Modestobacter italicus: one gene and its partner. Each later gene encodes a partner of the first gene's protein in a complex. Links are inferred from orthologs where the notes say so. Each region holds a gene or a part of one and is shown on either strand. Other genes may lie near its edges.

Region 1 (3,280 bases):
GTTCCGGCCGACCAGCACGGTCGGCCCGGGGGTCAGCGCCAGGTCGGCGGACTCCCAGCTGCGGAACTGGCCGACCTGCAGGTGGCGGAGGTACACCGTTCAACGACCCCGTTCTGAGCGGTCCTTCCTCAGGCCGGCTTCTCGGACACCGGGGGGTTGTTGCCCCGGCTGTCGACGCTCTGCACGGAGTGCCCGCCGAACTGGTTCCGCAGCGCGGCGACGGCCTTCATGGTCGGGGAGTCGTCCTGCCGGGAGGCGAACCGGGCGAACAGCGACGCGGAGATCGCCGGCATCGGGACGGCGTGCTCGATCGCCTGCTCGACGGTCCACCGGCCCTCGCCGGAGTCCTCGGCGTAGCCGGTGATCTTGTCCAGGCCCGGATCCTCCTGCAGCGCCTTGACCAGCAGGTCCAGCAGCCAGGAGCGGATGACGGTGCCCTGGGTCCAGGAGGCGATGACGCCGGGGACGTCCTCCACCAGGTCGACGGCGGCCAGCAGCTCGTAGCCCTCGCCGTAGGCCTGCATCATCGCGTACTCGATGCCGTTGTGGACCATCTTGGCGAAGTGCCCGGCACCGACCGGACCGGCGTGCACGAAGCCGACGCCGGGCATCTCGTTGCCCTGCTCGTCGTGCGGCGCCGGCGGCTTGAGCGCGTCGAACACCGGCTGGACCTTGGCGACGTCCTCGGCGGTGCCGCCGACCATCAGCGCGTAGCCGTTCTGCAGGCCCCAGACGCCGCCGGAGACGCCGGCGTCGACGTAGCCGATGCCCTTCTCGGCCAGCTCGTCGGCGTGGACCTTGTCATCGGTGAACTTGGAGTTGCCGCCGTCGACGACCACGTCGCCGGGGCTCAGCAGCTCACCGAGCTCGCGCACGGTCGAGCGGGTCGGGTCACCGGACGGGACCATCACCCAGACCACCCGCGGCGCCTCGAGGGCGTCGACCAGGCCCTGCAGGCTGTCGACGTCCCGCGCGCCCGGTGACCGGTCGTACCCGATCACCTCGTGACCGGCGCGGCGCACGCGCTCGGCCATGTTGCCGCCCATCTTGCCCAGCCCGACCAGCCCCAGCTGCACGTCCTGCTCCTCAGACTCGATGTCTCGCTCGTGTGCCGCGGTCGTCCGCGGCGGGTCTCGTGGGCGCGCGCAGCGCTGCGGGGCCCGGAGACCTCATCGTCCACGCCCCGCTGCCGCGCCGCACACCCGGCCCGGCCTGGTCGTTCAGCCGGGCAGCCGCACCGGCATGATCAGGTAGCGGTAGCTGCCGCCCCGCTCGGCCGGCTTCCCGCCGCCTCCGGCCTCGTCGGAGGTGGGCTCGGCCACCCCGGACAGGACGGCGGGCTTCAGCGCGGTGGTGAAGTCCATCCGGGCCCGGTCGGTGTGCACCGCGGCCAGCCCGTCGAGCAGGAACGTCGGGTTGAAGCCGATGGTCAACGGGTCGCCGTCGAACTCGACGTCGCAGCGCTCCTCGGCCTGGCCCTCGTCGTCGGTGCCGCCGGCGCGCAGGGTCACCTGGCCGGGGGTGAACTCGCAGCGCAGCGGCGTGCCGCGCTCGGCGACCAGCGCGACCCGCTTGGCGGCGTCGGTGAACAGCCCGACCGGCAGCGTCGCGAACGACGCGGACTCGCTGGGCATGATCGCCCGGTACTTCACGAACTCGGCGTCCAGCAGCCGGGTGGTGGTCTGCCGGTCCTTGCCCGACAGGCCCAGGATGCCCTCGCCGGAGCCGCCGGAGGACAGCGACAGGGTGACCTCCGGGCCGCTGGTCAGCGTCTTGGCCGCGTCGGCGAGCGTGCGGGCCGGCACCAGGACGGCGGCGGAGAGCCCGGAGGACTCCGGCCGCCACGCGAACTCGCGCACCGCCAGCCGGTAGCGGTCGGTGGCGGCGAGGGTGACCAGGTCGTCCTCGATCTCCAGCCGGACGCCGGTGAGCATCGGCAGGGTGTCGTCGCGGCCGGCCGCCACCGCCACCTGGCTGACCGCCTCGGCGAAGGCGTCGCTGTCGACCGTCCCCGCGGTGGAGGGCAGCGAGGGCAGCGACGGGTAGTCCTCGACCGGCAGGGTCGGCAGGCTGAACTTCGCGTTGCCGCAGGAGATGGCGAGCCGGGCGCCCTCGGCGACGACGTCGACCGGGTGCGGCGGCAGCGCGCGGGTGATCTCGGCGAGCAGCCGGCCGGGGACCAGCGTCCGGCCGCCCTCGCTGGCCTGCACGTCGACCTCGGACCGGGCCGAGACCTCGTAGTCGAAGCCGGAGACCGACAGCTGGCTGCCCTCGACCTCCAGCAGGATCCCGGCGAGCACCGGCACCGAAGGGCGCGGCGGCAGGCTGCGCGCCGTCCACGCGACGGCCTCGGCGAGCACCTCACGTGCCACCCGGAACTTCATCTCAGACCCACCCCTTGCCGACGTGCGCTGCTCGTCCGCCCCGGCTCCTCCGGTGCGGCTGCGGCGCCCATCCTCTCCCGAGGGACCCCCTGCGTGGCCAGCCCCTCTTCTGAGAGCACTGCTCTGCCGCCGCGTCCCCACCCAGAATGTGGTTCAAGGACACCCTGGGAGAAGTACTTCATCTTCCTCATCACGGCTGTGGACCCTGGGGATCGGACCCCTTTGCGCTGGTCAACCCGTGAACAGCCCTGTTGGCCCGCTGTGGGCAGGTGACCGTCTCCCTGTGTCGACACGTGGACAACTCGACAGCTGTGCACCGTCGCCGGCCCGTCTCCACCCCTGGTCCCCTGGTCACGCCCAGGTCCGTCCCCACCCCGTGTGCACCGGGGCGCGTGTCCACCGCCGCCGGTGTCGACATGTGGACACATCGGGGACGACGACGGGGTCGCCGGCAGCACTCCCCGGCCCGTCACCGGAGGGAGCGGTCGGCGGCGGGCCCGGGACCTGCGCACGGTCGACGGCCGCGGTGATCCCCAACCTGTGCACAGATCTGGGGACAAGGCGACATGTCACGCGGACGGGTGACCACCGCGCGGTGGACAACCGCTACTGGCGGGCGCGGCTCTTGATCCGTGCGGTGAGCTCGGTGACCTGCGTGTAGGTGGCCCGCCGCTCGCTCATCAGCCCGGTGATCTTCTTGACCGCGTGCATGACCGTGGTGTGGTCCTTGCCGCCGAAGGAGGCACCGATCCGCGGCAGCGAGAGCTCGGTCAGCTCCCGGCACAGGTACATCGCGATCTGCCGGGCGTTGACCAGCGTGCGGCTGCGGTTGGAGCCCTGCAGCTCCTCCATCGTCACGGAGAAGTACTCCGCGGTGGCCGCCATGATGATCGCCG
Region 2 (3,337 bases), 550 kb from region 1 along the record:
GGCCTTCCTGCCGATGATCGTCGGGCTGACGGTCTCCGCCCAGCTTGCGCCCGTCCTGGTCAACCGGATCGGGCTGAAGATCCCGGTCGTCGCGGGCTTCCTGCTCGGCGCCGGCGGGCTGCTGCTCTTCGTCACCCTGGGCGTGGACAGCGGCTACTGGACCCACGTCTTCCCGGGCCTGGTGGTCGTCGGCCTCGGCCTCGGCCTGGCGATCGCCCCGGCGTTCGCCGCCGCCACCCTCGGGGTGGACCGCACCGACGCCGGGGTGGCCTCGGCGGCGGTGAACACCTTCCAGCAGATCGGTGGCTCGATCGCCACCGCGGTGCTCAGCGCGCTGGCCGCCGCGGCCGCCACCGACGCCCTGGCCGGGGTGGACCCGGGCGACCCGGCCGCGCTGCTGGAGGCCTCGGTGAGCAGCTACACCACGGTGTTCGCCTGGTCGGCGGCCATCTTCGCCGCCGGCGCGGTCATCTCCGCGGTGCTGCTGCCGCACGGCGCGGTCGAGCAGGACCCGGACGCCGCCCCGGTCATCGCGCACTGAGGAAGGACCCCCTCGCCCCCGGCCCCCTCGCAGGGGCCCGCGGCACGCGGAGCGTGTTGTGGGGGGCGAGGGGGTCCTTACTCGATGGGGCGGGCGCCCAGCTGCGTGCGCAGCAGCTGGAGCGCTGCCGCCTCCGGGTCGAGCGGGGGCGGGGCGTCCGCACCGTCGGGGGTGACCTCGGCGGCCCGCTCGGCCATCAGCTCGTCGGCCTCGGCGCTCTCCGCGGCCTGCACCGCAGCCCGCGCCGCCTCCGGGGTCGGGGCCGGACCGGCCGCCGGCTGCCCCGGGGCGTCGACGACGGCCTGCACCTTCCACCGGACGCCGAGCAGCTCCTGCAGCGCCTGCCGGACGATGTCCTTGTTCAGGTCGTCGCCGAGCATCTTGGCCAGCGCCGGTGAGGTGGCCACCAGGGTGAGCGTGCCGTTGGTCAGGTCGTGCACCTGCGCGCTCTTGAGCAGCGCCTCCGTGGTGCGCTTGTGCCGCTTCACCACCGCGAGCAGCTCCGGCCAGATCCGCCGGACGTCGACGGTGGTCAGCTCGCCGTCTCCCCCGCCCGGCTCCTCGGGGTTCGCCGAGACCAGCGGCGTCGGCTCACCCCCGCGCGGTGCGGGAGCCGACTCCGCCGCAGCGCGCGGCGCCGGAGCAGGCGTCGAGGCGGGCGGGGCAGCCGGAGCCGCCGGCTCGGGCTGCGGCGCCCGTGCCGGAGCCGGGGCCTGCGTGGGTGCGGCGGCGCGGGTCGGCTGCGGCCAGTCCTCGTCGTCGGTCGGCTCGGGCGGCAGCGGCACGTCGGGCTCCCCCGCCGCCACCGGCGGCCGCGGCCGCACTGTCGGCGGCCCGTCACCGGCCGAACCGGACGACGCGGGGGCCGGCGCGGGAGCGGAGGCCATCGCGCCCGGACGGGCGGTGACCGGCCAGCCGTCGTCGCCCTCCGGGGCCGCGGCCGCCGGTGTGGGGGCGGCGACCGGACCGGCCGTCGCCGCCGCACGGGCCTGGGACGGCCGCACGTAGGCCGGGCGGGCGGCGGCCGGAGCAGCTGCGGCCGAGGCTGCCGCGACCGCAGCAGCGGGCGCCGGCTCGCGCTGCGGCGCCGGCGCACGCTCCACCGGGGCGGGGGCAGGTGCGGGGCGCACCGGTGCGGCCGGGGCGGCGGCGACCGCGGGCTCGGGACGGCCGGCGTGCTCGCCGGCGATCGACATCCGCCGCTCCAGGCGCTCCAGCCGCTGCAGCGTCGCGGCAGCCGAGTCGTCGACGCCGGGGAGCAGCATCCGGGCGCAGACCAGCTCCAGCAGGAGCCGCGGCGCGGTGGTGCCGCGCATCTCGGTCAGGCCCTCGTGCACGGTGTCGGCCAGCCGGGACAGCGTCGCCGCGCCCAGCGCCTGCGCCTGCCGGGACATCAGGTCCAGCCGGTCGGGCGGGCAGTCCAGCAGCCCGTTGCCGCCGGCCTCGGGGACGGCGTTGAGCACGATCAGGTCGCGCAGCCGGTCGAGCAGGTCGGTGGCGAACCGGCGCGGGTCGTGCCCGGCCTCCACCACCCGGTCGACGGCCTGGAAGACCCCGGGCGCGTCGGCGGCCGCCAGCGCGTCGACGGCCTCGTCCAGCAGCGCCTCGTCGGTGACGCCGAGCAGCCCGACCGCGGTGCGGTAGGTGACGCCCTCGGGCCCCGCGCCGGCCAGCAGCTGGTCGAGGATGGACAGCGAGTCGCGCACCGACCCACCGCCGGCCCGCACCACCAGCGGGAAGACCGTCGGCTCGACCTGCACGCCCTCGGCGGCGCAGGTCTTCTCCAGCAGCCCGCGCAGCGTGCTCGGCGGCACCAGCCGGAACGGGTAGTGGTGGGTGCGCGAGCGGATGGTCGGGAGGACCTTCTCCGGCTCGGTCGTGGCGAAGACGAAGACCAGGAACTCCGGCGGCTCTTCGACCACCTTCAGCAGGGCGTTGAAGCCCTGCGTGGTGACCATGTGCGCCTCGTCGACGATGTAGACCTTGTAGCGGCTGTGCACCGGCGCGAAGAACGCCTTCTCGCGCAGGTCGCGGGCGTCGTCGACACCACCGTGGCTGGCCGCGTCGATCTCCATGACGTCGATGGAGCCCGGGCCGTCGGGGGCCAGCGAGATGCACGAGCCGCAGACCCCGCACGGCGTCGACGTCGGGCCCTGCTCGCAGTTGAGCGAGCGCGCCAGGATCCGCGCCGAGGACGTCTTGCCGCAGCCGCGCGGGCCGCTGAACAGGTAGGCGTGGTTGATCCGCCCGCTGTCGACGGCGTTCATCAGGGGCGCGGTGACGTGCTCCTGACCGACCACCTCGGCGAAGGTCGCCGGGCGGTACTTCCGGTAGAGCGCCAGAGCCACGCCCTGAGGCTACGTGCCCGCACCGACGATCCGGACGAGGCCGGACTCAGAGGGTCAGGTGCAGGAAGAACTCCACGGCACCCTGGTCGTCCACCCGGACGAAGCCCAGGTTCGGCGCGTCGATCCCGTAGTCGCCGAAGGTCACCGGGACAGACCCGGAGACGTCGACCCCGGCACCGGTGCGGACGACGGAGATCTCCGTCTGCACCTGCTGGGTGACCCCCTTGAGGGTCAGCTCCCCGGTCACCGGCACGGTCACCGGGGTGCCGGTCAGCTCGGGCAGGTCGGCCGGCTGGGTGACCGAGAACGTCGCGGTCGGGTTCGCGTCGACGTCCATGACGTTGCCGCGGAAGTAGGAGTCCCGCTGCCCGCTGTCGGTGGCGATCGAGGCGACGTCGACGCTCAGGTCGGCGTCGGCCAGGTCGCCGCCGGTGATGACCACGCTGCC

The links.
Region 2: the proteins of dnaN (region 1) and MODMU_RS02665 are in contact, whole or in part, in a cryo-EM structure (PDB 8GIZ), measured with the Escherichia coli proteins. The link is inferred for Modestobacter italicus from one-to-one orthologs.

The regions. Positions count from the first base shown.
Region 1 is NC_017955.1:1,770-5,049, reverse strand. What follows is about bases 303-3,274. They hold dnaN (DNA polymerase III subunit beta), read right to left. Parts: upstream 2,385-3,274; coding sequence 1,221-2,384; downstream 303-1,220. Other genes in these bases: dnaA (chromosomal replication initiator protein DnaA), read right to left, coding at 2,991-3,274; gnd (phosphogluconate dehydrogenase (NAD(+)-dependent, decarboxylating)), read right to left, coding at 303-1,097. In the rest of the region: DNA replication/repair protein RecF, read right to left, coding at 1-96; more of gnd, read right to left, coding at 129-302; more of dnaA, read right to left, coding at 3,275-3,280. UniProt on the Escherichia coli protein: Confers DNA tethering and processivity to DNA polymerases and other proteins. Acts as a clamp, forming a ring around DNA (a reaction catalyzed by the clamp-loading complex) which diffuses in an ATP-independent manner freely and bidirectionally along dsDNA.
Region 2 is NC_017955.1:554,187-557,523, reverse strand. Bases 255-3,283 are described here. They hold MODMU_RS02665 (DNA polymerase III subunit gamma and tau), read right to left. Parts: upstream 2,890-3,283; coding sequence 619-2,889; downstream 255-618. Other genes in these bases: MODMU_RS02660 (YceI family protein), read right to left, coding at 2,936-3,283; MODMU_RS02670 (DHA2 family efflux MFS transporter permease subunit), read left to right, coding at 255-541. In the rest of the region: more of MODMU_RS02670, read left to right, coding at 1-254; more of MODMU_RS02660, read right to left, coding at 3,284-3,337. UniProt on the Escherichia coli protein: Part of the beta sliding clamp loading complex, which hydrolyzes ATP to load the beta clamp onto primed DNA to form the DNA replication pre-initiation complex.